Regions from separate parts of the Streptomyces sp. NPDC016562 genome, predicted to be linked through region 3. Evidence: riboswitches for the same ligand, from Rfam matches in the RefSeq annotation. Region 3 holds a riboswitch; each other region holds the start of a gene.
The links. A riboswitch is a leader RNA that binds a small molecule or an ion and turns the genes downstream of it on or off. The one in region 3 is predicted to bind thiamine pyrophosphate.

Region 1 (5,587 bases), on a different contig from region 3:
TCGCCCGGATGACCGCACGTCAGGCCCTCGGCGTACTCCAGAACGAAGGCCTCGCGGAGGCGCGGAAGGGCGCTGGTGTCTTCGTCCGGGCGTTCAAGCCCCTGCGGCGGCGCGGTATCCAGCGGCTGTCACAGGAGCAGTGGGGGTCGGGCCGTTCGATCTGGTCCACGGATACCGAAGACCGAGAGCTCGTCGTCGATCAGATCGATGTGCGCGAAGAAGAGGCGGACAGCCGCATCGCCGATGCCCTCGGCATTCCCCCGGAGTCTCGGGTTTGGGCGCGCAGCCGTCGCTTCGTCCTTGATGGCAAGCCGGTGCTCTTCGCAATCTCGTACCTGCCGTCGGATCTCGTCGCCGACTCTGCCATCACACAGACCGACACCGGCCCCGGTGGCACGTACGCGCGTTTGGACGAGCTGGGTCACAAGCCCGTCCACTTCCGCGAGGAGGTGCGCTCCCGGATGCCGTCAGCTGACGAGGCCGAGCAGCTCGCGCTCACCATGGGTACGCCTGTCATCCAGATCGTCCGCACGGCGTTCGCCGACGGCGGGCGGATCGTTGAGGTCAACGAGATGACCCTGGACAGCGCCTCCTACGTGCTGGAGTACGACTTCGACGCCTAGTCCGAAGCACTCCGACTCTCCAGCAGACCCGGCCCGCCCTCTCCGCCACAAACGACCGGCTGCCGCCGTCGTCGGGGACCGTGTAGCGATCTGTGGCGGCCTATGTCCAGCCCAGGACGGCCGTCGGACGCTGAGAGATGAGAAGCGCGTAGCGATCTGACGCGTTTCGCCCTCGTCCCGTCCCGGGATGCGATATCCCGTCCGCCCGCCTCTCGGACTGGCCGGCCGGGGCCCAGGCCGTGCATCGCGACGCTGCCCGCCCCTGAAAAAGAAGGCCCGGCCCGTTCCTTTGGGGGTTTCCCGGCAGTCTTCGTATGTCCGGGGCGGGACGGTCGGTCAAGGGTGGCCGAAGGCCATCGCGCAGCGACGCGACCGAAGGGAGCGCCCTTGAGGGACCGGCCCGACACGGAGAGACGATGAGACTGACGGGAAACCCCCATACGCGTCTCTGATGCCGCCTCAGGGGCTCCCGCCCCCCGAAGCCACCCCCGCACGGCTCGGTGCGCTCGCGGGAATCCGAGCCGGGTGCGGGTGGGGGGCCAAGGGGGCGGATACCCCGCGCGCGGAAGTCCCGTACCGCCCCCGCCCCCGCCCCCGCCCCCGCCCCCGCCTCAGAACGCCGGGCGTTCCGGGTCCAGGGTGGCGCGGCCCTCCGTGGGGGAGGAGGCTTCCGCGAAGCGGCGTTGGGGGATGCGGCCCGCGCGGAAGGCGAGGCGGCCCGCCGAGACGGCGTCGCGCATGGCCGCCGCCATCAGGGCGGGCGACTGGGCCCGCGTCACGGCCGAGGCCAGCATCACTCCCGCGCAGCCCAGTTCCATCGCGAGGGCGACGTCGGAGGCGGTGCCCGCGCCCGCGTCGAGGATCACCGGTACGCCCGCCCGTTCCGTGATCAGTTCGAAGTTGTGCGGGTTGCGGATGCCCATGCCCGACCCGATGGGGGAGCCGAGCGGCATGATCGCCGCGCAGCCCACGTCCTCCAGCTTGCGGGCGAGGACCGGGTCGTCGTTCGTGTAGGGCAGGACGGTGAAGCCCTCGTCGACGAGGGTTTCGGCCGCGTCCAGCAGTTCCACGCCGTCCGGCAGGAGGGTCCGCTCGTCCGCGACCACCTCCAGCTTGATCCAGTCCGTGCCGAGCGCCTCCCGCGCGAGGCGCGCCGTCAGGACGGCCTCGCCCGCGGTGAAGCAGCCCGCCGTGTTGGGCAGGACCGCGATGCCGAGCTTGGACAGGACGGTCAGGACGGAGCCCTGGACCGTGGGGTCCAGGCGCCGCATCGCCACGGTCGTGAGCTCGGTGCCGGACGCGACGAGGGCGCGTTCCAGCACGTCCAGGCTCGGGGCGCCGCCCGTGCCCATGATCAGGCGGGAGGAGAAGGTCCGGCCGCCGAGGGTGAAGAGGTCGTCCGCCATGGTGCTCAGCCCCCCTGGACCGCGGTGAGGATTTCGATCCGGTCGCCCTCGCCCACGGGCGTGGCCGGCCACTGCCCGCGCGGGACCACGGTCTCGTTGAGTGCGGCGGCGACGCCCGACGGGGCCGCGGTCAGGGTGGCGACCACCGCGTCGAGCGTGGTGCCGGCCGCGACCTCGCGCGGTTCGCCGTTGACGGAGATGGTCATGCGTACGACTCCTGGGGGGCGGCAGAGAAGCGGCGGGGGCTGAACGGGCGGGCGACCGCCGGCAATTCGCCGGTGGTCAGCAGGTCCGCCAGCGCGTCGCCGGTCAGCGGGGTGAGCAGCACCCCGTTGCGGTAGTGGCCGGTGGCCAGGTGCAGGCCCGGCAGTTCGGTCGGGCCCAGCAGCGGGGCGTTGTCGGGCGAGCCGGGACGCAGCCCCGCGCGGGTCTCGGTGAGCGGGAGTTCGGTGATGCCGGGCACCAGTTCGTGGGCGTCGCGCAGGAGTTCGTAGACTCCGCCCGCGGTGACCGTGGTGTCCCAGCCGAGTTCCTCGCTGGTGGCGCCGACGACGAGCTCGCCGTTCTCGCGCGGCACCAGGTAGACGTGGCTGCCGCGCACGACGGCCCGCACGGTCCGCGACAGGAAGGGCGCGTAGGCGGGCGGCACCGTGAGCCGAAGGACCTGTCCCTTCACCGGCCGGACCGGTACGGCCGCCTGCGGCGGTACGCCGGCCAGCCTGCCGCTGAGGGAGCCCGCCGCGAGGACCACCTGGTGGGCGCGCACCCGCGTACCGTCGTCGAGCAGGGCGCCCGCCGCACGGTCGGCGGTGACCAGCAGCCGCTCGGCGCGCGCCCGGTGGATGATCACGCCGGCCCGTTCGCAGGCGGCCAGCAGGGCGGCCGCGAGCCGGCGCGGGTCGACCTGGTGGTCGCCGTCCACGCGCAGGCCGCCGCGGACGCCCGGGGCGAGCAACGGCTCCAGGCGGCGGCACTCGCGGCCGGTGAGCCACTCGGACTCCAGGCCGCAGCGGCGCTGCAGGGCGTGCAGTTCGCGCAGGTGGAGCCGGTCGTCGGCGTCGAGGGCGACGGACAGGGTTCCGCAGGCGCGGTAGCCGATGTCGATGCCGCTGGCCTCGGCGAGCTCGGCGGCGAAGTCGGGATAGCGCGCGGCGGAGGCGAGGCCCAGGCCCAGCAGGGCTTCCTCGCCGTAGTGCAGTTCGGTGACGGGGGCGAGCATGCCGGCCGCGACCTGGGCGGCGCCGCCGCCGGGTGCCGGGTCGGCCAGTACGGTGCGCAGTCCGCGCGCCGCGGCCCGCCAGGCGGTGACCAGGCCGATGATCCCGCCACCGATGACGAGCGCGTCGGATCCCCCGGCGGATCCCCTGGCCGAGCCGCCGCCGGAGCCGTCGCCGGATCCGTCGGCGGATCCGTCGGCGGATTCCCTTCGAGATGCGTGCATGGGCGTCCAGCCCCTCCCTTCGCCGGCATGACCCGGATCAGGTTCGTACGGTCGGAGGCCGGCCAGCCTCCCTCTCAGCCCGGTGCGCCGGACTCCCGCGATAGGTACGGTGGCCAGACTAACCCGGCTCCCGACGGCCGGTAAGGCGGCACCTATTCCTGACGGAGCGTCAGATGATTAGGGTGGCCGGGTGAGCGAGCAGACGGAACAGAATCAGCGCGGCGTCGTGATCGTCGGCGCCGGAATGGCCGGGGTGCAGACCGCGGTGGCCCTGCGGGAGCAGGGCTTCACCGGCCCCGTGACCCTCCTGGGAGCCGAACCCCACCAGCCCTACGACCGGCCCCCGCTGTCCAAGGCGGTGCTGCTCGGCAAGGCCGAGGACTCCGCCTTCGACGTGGACTTCGAAGCGCTCGGCATCGAGCTCCGGCTCGGGACGGAGGTCACCGGCCTGCGGGCCGCCGACCGCGAGCTGGACACCGAGGCGGGCCCGGTCCCGTACGAGGTCCTCGTACTGGCGACCGGCGCGCAGCCGCTGACCCTGCCCGGCACCGAGGGCGTCCCGGGCGTCCACCTGCTGCGCACCCTGGACGACGCGCAGCGGCTGCGCCCGGTCCTCGCCCAGGCCCCCTCGGTCGTGGTCGTCGGAGCGGGCTGGATCGGCGCCGAGTTCGCCACCGCGGCCCGGGAGGCGGGCTGCGCGGTGACCGTCGTCGAGGCGGCCGACCGGGTGCTGGCGGGGGCGCTGCCCGCGGAGGTCGCCGCGCCGATGGCCCGCTGGTACGAGGAGGCGGGCGCCGGGCTGATCACCGGCGCGAAGGTCGCCGGGGTCGAGGAGGGCCGGGTCCTGCTGGCGGACGGCCGCACCCTGCCCGCCGACGCGGTCGTCGTGGGCGTCGGCGCGCGGCCCGCCACCGCCTGGCTGGCCGGCTCCGGCGTGGAGCTGGGCCCCGACGGCTCGATCACGGCCGACGCCTACCTGCGGACCTCCCTGCCCGGGGTGTACGCGGTCGGCGACTGCGCGTCCTTCCCGTCCGGGCGCTACGGGACGCGGCTGCTCGTCCACCACTGGGACAACGCGCTCCAGGGGCCGCGGGCGGTCGCGGCGAACGTGCTGGCCGGGGCCGCGGGGCCGGTCCAGGCGTACGACCCGGTCCCGTACTTCTGGTCGGAGCAGTTCGGGCGCTTCGTGCAGTACGCCGGACACCACGGCGGGGCGGACACCCTGCTGTGGCGCGGGGATCCGGCCGGGCCGGCCTGGTCGGTGTGCTGGCTGCGGGACGGCGCGCTGGTGGCGGTGCTGGCCGTGGGCCGCCCGCGCGACCTGGCGCAGGGCCGGCGCCTGATCGAGACGGGGGCCGCGCTGGACCCGGCGAAGGTGGGCGACCCGGCCGTCGCGCTGAAGTCGGCCACGGCCTGACCCGGCTCGACCCGACACCGCCGCAGGACCCGCCCCGGTGACCCGGACGGGGTCACCCAGGTACCGGCGGCGGATCCGAGATGGCAGGCTTGTTCCCGTGACCGAGATTGACGCAAAGATCGATGCCCTTGTCCCCTCGTGGCTGTACCTCCCCGACATCGCGGAGATGCTCCACGTCGAGGTGACCCGGGTCCGCCAGATGGTCAAGGAAGGGCAGCTGATCGCCGTACGCCGGGGCGAGAACCGCTCCCTGCAGGTGCCGGCCCCCTTCATCGACGGCGACAAGGTCGTCAAGGGGCTGGTCGGTCTGCTGACCGTGCTGCGCGACGACCGCTTCACCGAGGAGGAGATCCTCGAATGGCTCTTCACCGAGGACCCGACCCTGCCCGGCACCCCCGTGCAGGCGCTGCGCGAGAATCGCGGCACGGAGGTGAAGCGCCGGGCTCAGGCGCTCGCGCTCTGACCTGATCCGCACCAGCTCCACCGCTCCACCGCTCCATCCGCTCCACCGCTCCACCGCTCCACCGCTCCATCCGCTCCACCGCGGTGTACGGGCCCCGCAGGCCCGTACACCGCCTCCACCACGGGGGGTACACCCATGCAGCAGCTGTCCGACGCCCGGCTCTACCTGTGCACGGACGCCCGCAAGCGGCAGGGTGACCTCCCCCAGTTCCTGGACGCCGTCCTGGCCGGCGGCGTG
Region 2 (5,587 bases), on a different contig from region 3:
CGATGTCGGGCCGGGTGATCACCTCGCCGATCCGGCCGAACTGCCACCCGTCGGCGGTCTTGAGGCCGCGCCCGACGATCGCGGCGACGGGGTAGGCGAAGAACAGCCCGAAGAAGGCGAGGGGAACGGCCATCAGGGCGAGCCGCACGGCGGTCGCCCTGACGGCCGTCCCGGCGGGGCCGGGGACCGCCGCGGCGCCCCCCGGCGCCGCGCGCGGAACCTTCGTACCGCTTACTTCACGACGAGCGCGGTCCATGCCTTGACCCACTGCTCACGGTTCTCGGCGATGGTCTGCGGAGCGACGTTCTCGGGCTTCTCGACGACCGCGCCGTGCTTGGTGAACAGCTCCGGCAGGGCGGCGTTCGCCGTCACCGGGTTCACGAACATCTGGAGCGGCATGTCCTCCTGGAACTTCTTGCTGATCAGGAAGTCGACGAGCGCCTTGCCGCCCTCCTCGTTCTTCGCCCCCTTCAGCAGACCCGCGAACTCGATCTGGCGGAAGCAGGTGCCGGTGGCGACGCCCGTCGGGGCCTCGGCCGGCTGCGGCTCGCCGTACAGCACCTCGACCGGGGGGCTGGAGGCGTAGGAGACGACCAGCGGGCGGTCGCCCTTGGCCTTCTTGCCGCCCGCCGAGCCGGAGAAGCGCTCGTTGTAGGCCTGCTCCCAGCCGTCGACGACCTCGACGCCGTTGGCCTTCAGCTTGCTCCAGTAGTCCTTCCACCCTCCCCCAGAGGCTTCGCCCTGGGAGGTGCCCCCATCGCCGTACTTGCCGACGGAGGCGAGGAGGAAGCCGAGGCCGGGCGAGGAGGTCGCGGCGTTCTCGGTGACCAGCAGGTTCTTGTACTCCGGCTTGATCAGGTCGTCCAGCGTCTGCGGCGGGGCGATCTTCTTGTCCGCGAAGTACGCCTTGTCGTAGTTGACGCAGATGTCGCCGGAGTCGACCGGGGTGACGCGGTGCTCCTTGTCGAGCACGTACTCGGGCTTCACCTCGGCCAGGCCCTTGGCCTCGTACGGCGTGAAGAGACCGTTGTCGAGGGCGCGCGAGAGCAGGGTGTTGTCCACCCCGAAGAAGACGTCGCCGCGCGGCGAGCCCTTGGTGAGGATCTCCTGGTTCAGTGCCGCGCCGGCGTCCCCGGACTTCAGCACCTTGACGGTGTAGCCGCTCTGCTGCTCGAACTCCTTCAGGACCGTGTCGGTCACGTTGAAGGAGTCGTGCGAGACGAGGGTGACGGTCTTGGACTTCGGGCTCTCGCCGGCGCCGGCGGTCTTGTCCTCGGCGTCGCCGCCGCAGGCGCTGAGCGTGCTGACGCCCAGCGCGGCCGCGAGCGCGGCGCCCGCGATCTTCTTGGTGGTGCTCACTGGTGATTCCTCCTGGGATGACCAGGAGAAGACGCGGCCCCGCCCGGCGCTCAGTGCGAGCGGACGCCGGGCAGGGCGCAACAGCTTGAGTGGTGACCGAACTTCCTACCCCGAATGACCGGGGCGAGGTTCAGAGGGTCTGCGGATGACGGTTGCCGCACTCTCAGCGCTGTGGCGCTCCCCTGTCGGAATATGAAATTGGTTCGGCCACAGGGTACCCCGTGGCCGAATCATGCAGAACGGAAGCGGAATCCAGTGCTCCAAGCGCTCCTAGGGCTCCTAGCGCTCCGAAGCGGCCAGCTGGCCGCACGCGCCGTCGATCTCCTGGCCGCGGGTGTCGCGTACGGTCACGGGCACGCCGTGACGGGCGATGGCCTCCACGAAGGCCCTCTCGTCCTCGGGGCGCGAGGCGGTCCACTTGGAGCCCGGCGTCGGGTTCAGCGGGATCAGGTTGACGTGGACGCGCTTGCCCTTGAGCAGCTTGCCCAGCAGGTCACCGCGCCAGGCCTGGTCGTTGATGTCGCGGATCAGGGCGTACTCGATCGAGATCCGGCGGCCGGACTTCTCCGCGTACTCCCAGGCCGCGCCGAGGACCTCGCGGACGTTCCAGCGGGTGTTCACGGGGACCAGGGTGTCGCGCAGCTCGTCGTCGGGCGCGTGCAGCGAGACGGCGAGACGGCACTTGAAGCCCTCGTCGGCGAACCGCAGCATGGCCGGGACCAGGCCGACGGTGGAGACGGTGATCCCGCGCTGGGACAGGCCCAGGCCGTCGGGCTCCGGGTCGGTGAGCCGGCGGATGGCGCCGACCACCCGGTTGTAGTTGGCGAGCGGCTCGCCCATGCCCATGAAAACGATGTTCGACAGCCGGGCGGGGCCGCCGGGGACCTCGCCGTCGCGCAGGGCGCGCATGCCGTCGACGATCTGGTGCACGATCTCGGCGGTCGACAGGTTGCGGTCCAGACCGGCCTGGCCGGTGGCGCAGAACGGACAGTTCATGCCGCAGCCGGCCTGCGAGGAGATGCACATCGTGACCCGGTCGGGGTAGCGCATCAGCACGGACTCGACGAGGGTGCCGTCGTGCAGCTTCCACAGGGTCTTGCGCGTGGTGTCGTTGTCGCAGGAGATGTGACGGACCACGTTCATCAGGTCCGGGAGGAGCTCCTGCTGGAGCTTCTCGCGGGAGGCCGCGGGGATGTCCGTCCACTCGGCCGGGTCGTGCGCGTAGCGCGCGAAGTAGTGCTGGGAGAGCTGCTTGGCCCGGAAGGGCTTCTCACCGATCGCGGCGACCGCCTCGCGGCGCTCCTCCGGCGTGAGGTCGGCGAGGTGCCGGGGCGGCTTCTTGGCTCCGCGCGGGGCGACGAAGGTGAGCTCTCCCGGAACAGGGCGGGCCATGGCAGGTACTCCTCGTAAGACGAAAGGCGCGCCGCAGAAGCAGCACGCCTTTCAAGAGTAACCGCCCGGGCCCGGTCGGCCCCGCTCAGCCGGTTCCGACGAAGAGGGCCAGCAGCAGCCACACCACCGGGGCGGTGGGGAGCAGCGAGTCCAGGCGGTCCATGATGCCGCCGTGTCCGGGAAGCAGGGTCCCCATGTCCTTGATGCCCAGGTCCCGCTTGATCATCGACTCGCCCAGGTCGCCCAGGGTGGCGCTGACCGCGACGGCGAGGCCGAGCAGCAGGCCCTGCCACCAGGAACCGCCGTCGATCAGGAACTCCATGCACAGCGCGCCGGCCGCCATGGCGAAGGCCACCGCGCCGAACAGGCCCTCGCGGGTCTTGCCGGGGCTGATGCGCGGCGCGAGCTTGGTCTTCCCGAAGCGCCAGCCGACCGCGTAGGCCCCGGTGTCGCTGACCACGGTCAGGAGCAGGAAGGTGATCACGCGCTGCGGACCGTCGTCTGCGGTCAGCAGCATCGCGACGAAGGTGGCCAGGAAGGGCACGTAGAACGCCGCGAAGGCGCCCGCCGTGACGTCCTTGAGGTAGCCCTCGGGCGGCTCCGTCATCCGCCACACCAGGACCGCCAGCACGGTCAGCGCCATGGCGACCCAGGCGCCCTCGGCCCCCCGGACGTATCCGGCGATGACCATGGCCGCGCCGCCGACCGCGAGCGGGACCAGCGGGGCCTTGATGCCCTTCTGCTCCTGCAGCCGGGAGGTGAGCTCCCACAGGCCGACCACGACGGCGACGACGACGACACCGACGAAGACGGCCTTGACGATCAGCAACGAGGCGAAGATCACCGCACCGAGACCGACACCGACCCCTATGGCGGCGCGCAGGTCCCGCCCCGCGCGCTTCTTCGGCGGCGGGGTCGGGGCGCCCTGCGGGTGCGGGGCGTGCGGAGGCGGGGGGCTGGGCATGGGCTCCTGCGGCGGCGTCTCGGCGCGGAAGAAGGGGCCGCCGTCCTCGGCGGCCCCCCGATCGCGTGCTTCCCGGTCGTCGAAGTCACGGCCGGCGGCATCGGGCACGATGGGCATGGGCCGAGTGTGCGGGCCCACCTGCGCATCGTATGCGGGACCCGCCGGAACCGGCTCCGGCTGCCAGGAAGAGTCGTTCATCAGACTTCGAGGAGCTCGGCTTCCTTGTGCTTGAGGAGCTCGTCCACCTGCGCGACGTACTTCGCGGTGGTGTCGTCGAGCTCCTTCTCGGCCCGGCGCACCTCGTCCTCGCCGGCCTCCTTGTCCTTGACGAGCTTGTCGAGGGCGTCCTTCGCCTTGCGGCGGACGGCGCGGATGGAGACCTTGGAGTCCTCGGCCTTGTTCTTGGCGACCTTGATGTACTCCTTGCGGCGGTCCTGCGTCAGCTCGGGGAAGGTCACCCGGATGATGCTGCCGTCGTTGCTCGGGTTGACACCGAGGTCGGAGTCGCGGATCGCCTGCTCGATGTTGCGCAGGGCGCTCTTGTCGAACGGCGTCACGATCGCCATGCGCGGCTCGGGCACCGAGAAGGAGGCGAGCTGGTTGATGGGCGTGATGGCGCCGTAGTACTCCGCCACGATCTTGTTGAACATCGCCGGGTGCGCACGGCCGGTGCGAATCGCGGCGAAGTCTTCCTTGGCGACGACGACGGCCTTTTCCATCTTCTCCTCGGCCTCGAGGAGGATCTCTTCGGTCACCACGTGCTCCTGCATGTCTTGAATGGATGGTTCAGGCGGGCGGGGCGGACGGGTCCGGTCCGGGCTCGGTCCGGCGTCGGACCGCTCAGACCCGGGTTCCCTGGTCGCTGACGAGCGTGCCGATCTTCTCACCCTTGACGGCGCGGGCGATATTGCCTTCGGCGAGCAGCTCGAAGACGAGGATCGGCAGCTTGTTGTCGCGGCAGAGCGTGATGGCGGTGGCGTCGGCGACCTTGAGATCGCGCGAGAGCACCTCGCCGTACTCCAGCGCGTCGAACTTCACCGCGTCCGGGTTCTTCTTCGGGTCGGAGTCGTAGACCCCGTCGACCCCGTTCTTGCCCATGAGCAGGGCCTCGGCGTCGATCTCCAGGGCGCGCTGGGCGGCCGTGGTGTCGGTGGAGAAGTACGGCATGCCCATGCCGGCGCCGAAGATGACGACGCGGCCCTTCTCCAGGTGCCGCACGGCACGCAGCGGGATGTACGGCTCGGCGACCTGGCCCATCGTGATGGCCGTCTGCACGCGGGAGTCGATGCCTTCCTTCTCCAGGAAGTCCTGGAGGGCGAGGCAGTTCATGACCGTGCCGAGCATGCCCATGTAGTCGGACCGGGCACGGTCCATGCCGCGCTGCTGGAGTTCGGCGCCGCGGAAGAAGTTGCCGCCGCCGATCACGATGGCGATCTCCGCGCCGTCGCGGACGACCGCGGCGATCTCACGCGCGATGGCGTGGACGACGTCGGGGTCGACGCCCAGTCCTCCGCCACCGGAGAAGGCCTCGCCCGACAGCTTCAGCATGAAGCGGCGGCCCTTCTTCTTCTGGTCGCTCTTGTCGTCGGATGCGGTGTGGGGGTCCACGCCCTGATTCATGGAGATCTCCTCGTGCACATACGAAGAAGGCCATTGCCGGTGGGTCCTCGCGGTTCCCTTTGCGGCAATGGCCTCCTCGTCAGATCTGCGGTCGTCTCGCGCAAGCGCGGACGACTGCCTCAGACCCTACCGGGGTCCGGTGTCCGTCGCGTACGGACGGACTCAGATGCCGACCTTGATGCGGCTGAACCGCTTCAGGGTGACACCGGCCTCGTCCAGAACCTTCTGGACGGACTTCTTGTTGTCCAGCGC
Region 3 (5,587 bases):
AGCGATCTTCCCGGTGTTCTGCACGAGCGGCCGTGGAAGGGATTCGACGGCAGCCGCAACGAGGCGATCGAACTCGCCCGCCCCACCGCCGACTACCTGCTGTTCCTCGACGCCGACGACATGATGGAGGCACCGCCCGGCTTTCAGATGCCGGAGCTGACGCTCGACGCCTATGGCGTCGCCGTGCACCACCGGCCCGTCATCCATTGGCGGCCCGCTCTGGTCTCCACCCGATTGCCGTGGAAATACGTCGGCGTACTCCACGAGTACCTCGACTGCGAGGAGCGGTTCAGCCAGGGAACCCTCGAAGGCGCCCATATCCTCGTCGTCGGCGGCGGATCGCGCCTCGGGGAAGGCGGTGAGCGGGAGAAATACCTGCGGGACGCGGAGATCCTCCGGCAGGGGCTGATCAAGGAACCCGACAATGCCCGTTACGCGTTCTACCTGGCGCAGAGCTGGCGCGACGCGGGAGAGCCGGAGAAGTCCCTCACCGCCTACGACCTCCGGGCCGGCATGGGCGGCTTCGCCGAGGAGGCCTTCTGCGCCCGGCTCTACGCGGCACGGCTCGCGGCCCGTCTCAAGAGGCCGCCGGCCGAGGTGATGGACCGCTACCTGCGCGCGCACGAGAGCCGACCCTCACGCGCCGAGGCGCTGGGCGATCTCGCCCGCCTCTGCCGCAACGAGGGCCGCTGGCCGCTCGCGTACATGTTCGCCCGGCAGGCGGTGCGGATCCCGCGCCCCGACGACATCCTGTTCGTCGAGTTCGACTGGTACGAGTGGCGGGCGCTCGACGAACTCGCGGTCGCCGCCTACTGGGTCGGCGCCTACCAGGAGTCCCTGGACTGCTGCGAGCGCCTCCTCCAGTCGGACGCGCTTCCTGAGACCCAGCGCGAACGGATCGCCGAGAACCTCGCGTTCTCGCGGGCCAAGCTGGGCCCGGACTACCGGGTCGTCGCCTGACCGGCGTACGAAAGCCCGACCGCCGGCGTACGGAGACCAGACGGCCGGCGTACTGCGAACCAGACCGCCGGCCCACGCCGGACCGGCCCGCTCCTCCCCCCTCGGGTGCGGGCCGGTCCTGTTCGCGTGTGGCTCAGTCGGCCAGCGGCAGGTAGACCCGGTTGCCGGAGGCCGCGAACTCGGCGGACTTCTCCGCCATGCCCGCCTGGATCTCGTCGGCCCTCAGGTCCCCGCCGTGCTCACGGCGGATGTCCTGCGAGATCTTCATCGAGCAGAACTTCGGACCGCACATGGAGCAGAAGTGCGCGGTCTTGGCCGGCTCGGCGGGCAGGGTCTCGTCGTGGAACTCGCGGGCCGTGTCCGGGTCCAGGGCCAGGTTGAACTGGTCCTCCCAGCGGAACTCGAACCGCGCGTCCGACAGCGCGTCGTCCCACTCCTGGGCACCGGGGTGCCCCTTGGCCAGGTCCGCGGCGTGCGCGGCGATCTTGTAGGTGATCACGCCGGTCTTCACGTCGTCCCGGTTGGGCAGGCCCAGGTGCTCCTTGGGCGTGACGTAGCAGAGCATCGCGGTGCCCCACCAGGCGATCATCGCGGCGCCGATGCCCGAGGTGATGTGGTCGTACGCGGGCGCGACGTCCGTGGTGAGCGGGCCGAGCGTGTAGAACGGCGCCTCCTCGCAGATCTCCTGCTGGAGGTCGATGTTCTCCTTGATCTTGTGCATCGGGACGTGGCCCGGGCCCTCGATCATGGTCTGGACGTTGTGGCGCTTGGCGATCGTGTTCAGCTCGCCGAGCGTCTTGAGCTCCGCGAACTGCGCCGCGTCGTTGGCGTCCGCGATGGAGCCGGGGCGCAGGCCGTCGCCGAGCGAGTACGTGACGTCGTAGGACGCCAGGATCTCGCAGAGCTCCTCGAAGTTCGTGTAAAGGAAGTTCTCCTTGTGGTGCGCCAGGCACCAGGCGGCCATGATCGAGCCACCGCGCGAGACGATGCCGGTCTTGCGGCGGGCGGTCAGCGGCACGTAGGGCAGCAGCACGCCGGCGTGGACCGTCATGTAGTCGACGCCCTGCTCGGCCTGCTCGATGACCGTGTCCTTGTAGATATCCCAGGTCAGGTCCTCGGCGCGGCCGTCGACCTTCTCCAGCGCCTGGTACAGCGGCACGGTGCCGATGGGGACGGGCGAGTTGCGCAGGACCCACTCGCGGGTGGTGTGGATGTTGCGGCCCGTCGAGAGGTCCATGACCGTGTCGGCGCCCCACTTGGTCGCCCAGGTCATCTTGTCGACCTCCTCCTCGATGGAGGAGGTGACGGCCGAGTTGCCGATGTTGGCGTTGACCTTCACCAGGAACCGCTTGCCGATGATCATCGGCTCGATCTCGGGGTGGTTCACGTTCGCCGGAAGCACGGCCCGGCCCGCGGCGATCTCCTCGCGCACGACCTCGGGGGAGACGTTCTCGCGGATCGCGACGTACTCCATCTCCGGGGTGATCTCACCCCGGCGGGCGTACGCGAGCTGCGTGACGGCGGCGCCGCCACGGCCGCGGCGGGGCTGGCGCGGGCGGCCCGGGAAGACCGCGTCGAGGTTCTTCAGCCCGCCGCGCGGCGAGGTGTGCTTGATGCCGTCGTCCTCGGGGCGCACGGGACGGCCCGCGTACTCCTCGGTGTCACCGCGGCCGATGATCCAGTTCTCGCGCAGCGGTGCGAGGCCGCGGCGCACGTCGGTCTCGATCTGCGGGTCGGTGTACGGCCCGGACGTGTCGTACAGCGTCACGTCCTTGCCGTTGGTGAGGTGGACCTGGCGGACCGGCACCCGGAGGTCGGGGCGGGAGCCCGCCACGTATCCCTTGTGCCAGCCCGGCTGGCGCTCGGTCTGGCCGTCGGCGTCCTGGCTGACGGCAGGCGTGCGTGCGTCGTCCTGAATGGTCATGAGACCTGATCTCCCTACGCCGGCATTACCCGGTAACAGGTTCGGCGGTCGACGCAGCCTCTTCCCGTACGCATCCGTGATGCGCGTACGGTGATCAGCGTCCTCTCAGCCCGGTGCTCCGAGCTCCCGCGTTGTGCAAAGTAGCCCCCACGCTAGCGTCATCCATGGCGTGCTGAACAGTGGGCCCCCTCATCTCTTGCGATGATCTGCTGGTGACGACTTCGCCGCAGCCCCCCACCGATCCCACCGAGCCCGCTGGCCACACCGGCCACGAGCACCCAGGTCCCGGGCACGGAAACGGGCACGGGCACGGGCATGCTCACGGGCACAGCCATGGTCACGGCCCAGCGGCTCCGGTGTCGAAGCACCTGCGCAAGGTCATCGCGGCCGTACTGATCCCCTTCGCCACCGCCGTCTTCGTCGGCATGGCCGTCCTCTGGCCCGGCGGCGCCCCCGCCCACGAGCGCACGGGGGTCGGCTTCGACCGGCAGACCCAGCAGGGCAAGGTCGTCTCGCTCGCACAGGTCGACTGCAAATCAGTGAACGCCGCGCAGGTGCCGCCGACGGGCGACACCTCCACCCCCGAGGGGCGTGAGGCGCAGGCCGCGCAGACCGGGGAGTGCAAGAAGGCCACCATCGAGATCGGCAGCGGCCCGGAGAAGGGCCGCACCTTCGTGGAGATCGTCCAGCCGGGCGCCCCCCGGCAGTTGACGGACGGCCAGGAGGTGGTCGTGGCGTACGCGCCGGACGCCCCGCGCGACCTCCAGTACTCGGTGATCGACGTGAACCGCAAGTTCCCGATGGCGCTGCTGGCCGGCATCTTCGCCCTCGCCGTCGTGCTCGTCGGGCGGATGCGCGGGCTGTTCGCACTGATCGCGCTGGTCGTCAGCTTCGGCGTGCTGACGCTCTTCATCCTCCCGGCCATCCTGCAGGGCTCGAACCCGCTGGTCGTGGCGGTGATCGGCGCGAGCGCCATCATGCTGATCGCGCTCTACATGTGCCACGGCCTGACGGCCCGTACCTCGGTCGCCGTGCTCGGCACGCTCGTCTCGCTGCTGCTGATCGGGCTGCTGGGCTCGCTGTTCATCGGCTGGGCGTCCCTCAGCGGCAACACCGACGACAACACCGGACTGATCCACGGTCTCTACCCGGACATCGACATGAGCGGTCTGCTGCTCGCCGGTGTGATCATCGGATCCCTGGGCGTGCTCGACGATGTGACGGTCACCCAGACGTCGGCGGTGTGGGAACTCCACCAGGCCGACCCGTCGATGGGGCCGCGCGGACTGTACCGGGCGGCCATCCGGATCGGACGCGACCACATCGCCTCGGTGGTCAACACCCTGGTGCTCGCCTACGCGGGCGCCGCTCTGCCGCTTCTCCTGCTGTTCTCGATCGCGAACAGCAGCATGGGTTCGGTGGCCAACAGCGAGCTGGTGGCGGAGGAGATCGTACGGACCCTCGTGGGCTCGATCGGCCTCGTGGCCTCCGTCCCGGTGACCACGGCGCTCGCCGCGCTGGTGGTCTCCGCCGACCGGCCGGGATCCCCGGCCGCCGGGCCGGCCGCGGGGCCGGTACGCGGGGGCCGGGGCCGGCGGCGCAAGCGCTGAGGGCTGCGCGAGGGCAGGGGGCGGCGGTCCGGGAGCGGCGGCCGGGGGCGGCAGCCGGGGGCGGTGGCTGTGCGCGGCGGGGTCAGCCGGCGTTCTGCTCGTTCTGCCGCGACGCGGCCAGGATCTTGTCGAGCGCTTCGTCGAGGTTCTCCTCGAAGTCGCCGAGGTTCCGCTCCTGACCGAGCGGAACGATCCGGTCGGTGCGGTCGAGGAACGCGACGAGCGGCGCCGCGCTGGCGCGGAACAGGGCCCGGTCGCTTCCGACCTGGAGCCGGATGTGGACGTCCGAGAGGTCCTCGGGATCGGTGGGCGCGATGTGCACGTCGCCGTCACCGCACGGCTTGTTGATGCCGTCCAGGAGGAGTTCCCGGCCGAACGCCCAGGTCACGGGCGCATCCCCGGGAAGGTGGAAGGTCAGGCGGACCGCGTACGGATCACGGGCGTCGTACCGGAGTTCTACCGGAATTCTGAACGAGAGCTCCTCGGAAACGAGAAAGCTCATCATGACCTCTGCCTGTACCGACTCGCGCATTGCCTACCCCGCTGTAGTGGAAGTGGCCAGGAATGTCCCCCAGGGACCTCTTGACAAGAGTGGTGGAAGCGCTAGCAGATCACAAGGAGTGAGTTTTCAGATACTGATAGAGAACGAGAGGGTGCTCAACAGCGCGCCTACTTCACTCCGTAGTCGATTGACTACATAGAGCAATCGCTCTTGCTCGTGCAGGGGGAGAGAAATGGCCATCGTTGCGGCGGTATCGCCCGCTGTGATGGGGATCGCCGCGCAGACCGTGCCAAGCGCATATTCCTGACGCTCGATTACTGGCTGCATTCGCCCCAGGGCCCCGATCCGGCGCTCCAGGGACCGTTGGTCCCGCACGGTATAAGGGGTGACGGCCTCGACCGGGTGGCGGTCGTAATGGTCCTTGCGCGTCTTCTCGTCGAGCTGGCCGAGCAGGCACTGCCCGATGGCGTGCGCGTGGCCGGTCGCGCGGAAATCGGCCCACTCCTCGCAGGCCGGACGGGACGGGGTGTCCGAGACGCCCACGACCTCGATCTCACCCTCGCGGTAGACCGCGAAGTAGACGGGGGCCCC

Region 1: it holds a riboswitch for thiamine pyrophosphate, as region 3 does, so the genes downstream of both, thiO (glycine oxidase ThiO) here and thiC (phosphomethylpyrimidine synthase ThiC) in region 3, are expected to answer to the same signal.
Region 2: it holds a riboswitch for thiamine pyrophosphate, as region 3 does, so the genes downstream of both, ACF059_RS00385 (thiamine ABC transporter substrate binding subunit) here and thiC (phosphomethylpyrimidine synthase ThiC) in region 3, are expected to answer to the same signal.

Annotation. Positions count from the first base shown of each region.
Region 1 covers NZ_JBIBRZ010000007.1:46,150-51,736, forward strand. The annotation lists gene ACF059_RS25720 (GntR family transcriptional regulator) at 1-623, shown strand, start outside; gene ACF059_RS25725 (thiazole synthase) at 1,235-2,029, opposite strand; gene thiS (sulfur carrier protein ThiS) at 2,035-2,235, opposite strand; gene thiO (glycine oxidase ThiO) at 2,232-3,470, opposite strand; TPP riboswitch at 3,468-3,579, opposite strand; gene ACF059_RS25740 (NAD(P)/FAD-dependent oxidoreductase) at 3,661-4,887, shown strand; gene ACF059_RS25745 (Rv2175c family DNA-binding protein) at 4,985-5,350, shown strand; gene thiE (thiamine phosphate synthase) at 5,486-5,587, shown strand, end outside.
Region 2 covers NZ_JBIBRZ010000001.1:89,153-94,739, forward strand. The annotation lists gene ACF059_RS00380 (ABC transporter permease) at 1-133, opposite strand, end outside; gene ACF059_RS00385 (thiamine ABC transporter substrate binding subunit) at 232-1,359, opposite strand; TPP riboswitch at 1,444-1,553, opposite strand; gene rlmN (23S rRNA (adenine(2503)-C(2))-methyltransferase RlmN) at 1,639-2,751, opposite strand; gene ACF059_RS00395 (phosphatidate cytidylyltransferase) at 2,837-3,913, opposite strand; gene frr (ribosome recycling factor) at 3,913-4,470, opposite strand; gene pyrH (UMP kinase) at 4,556-5,335, opposite strand; gene tsf (translation elongation factor Ts) at 5,498-5,587, opposite strand, start outside.
Region 3 covers NZ_JBIBRZ010000004.1:505,966-511,552, reverse strand. The annotation lists gene ACF059_RS20865 (glycosyltransferase) at 1-960, shown strand, start outside; gene thiC (phosphomethylpyrimidine synthase ThiC) at 1,094-2,884, opposite strand; TPP riboswitch at 2,879-3,024, opposite strand; gene ACF059_RS20855 (YibE/F family protein) at 3,064-4,494, shown strand; gene ACF059_RS20850 (SsgA family sporulation/cell division regulator) at 4,577-5,026, opposite strand; gene ACF059_RS20845 (IclR family transcriptional regulator) at 5,123-5,587, opposite strand, start outside.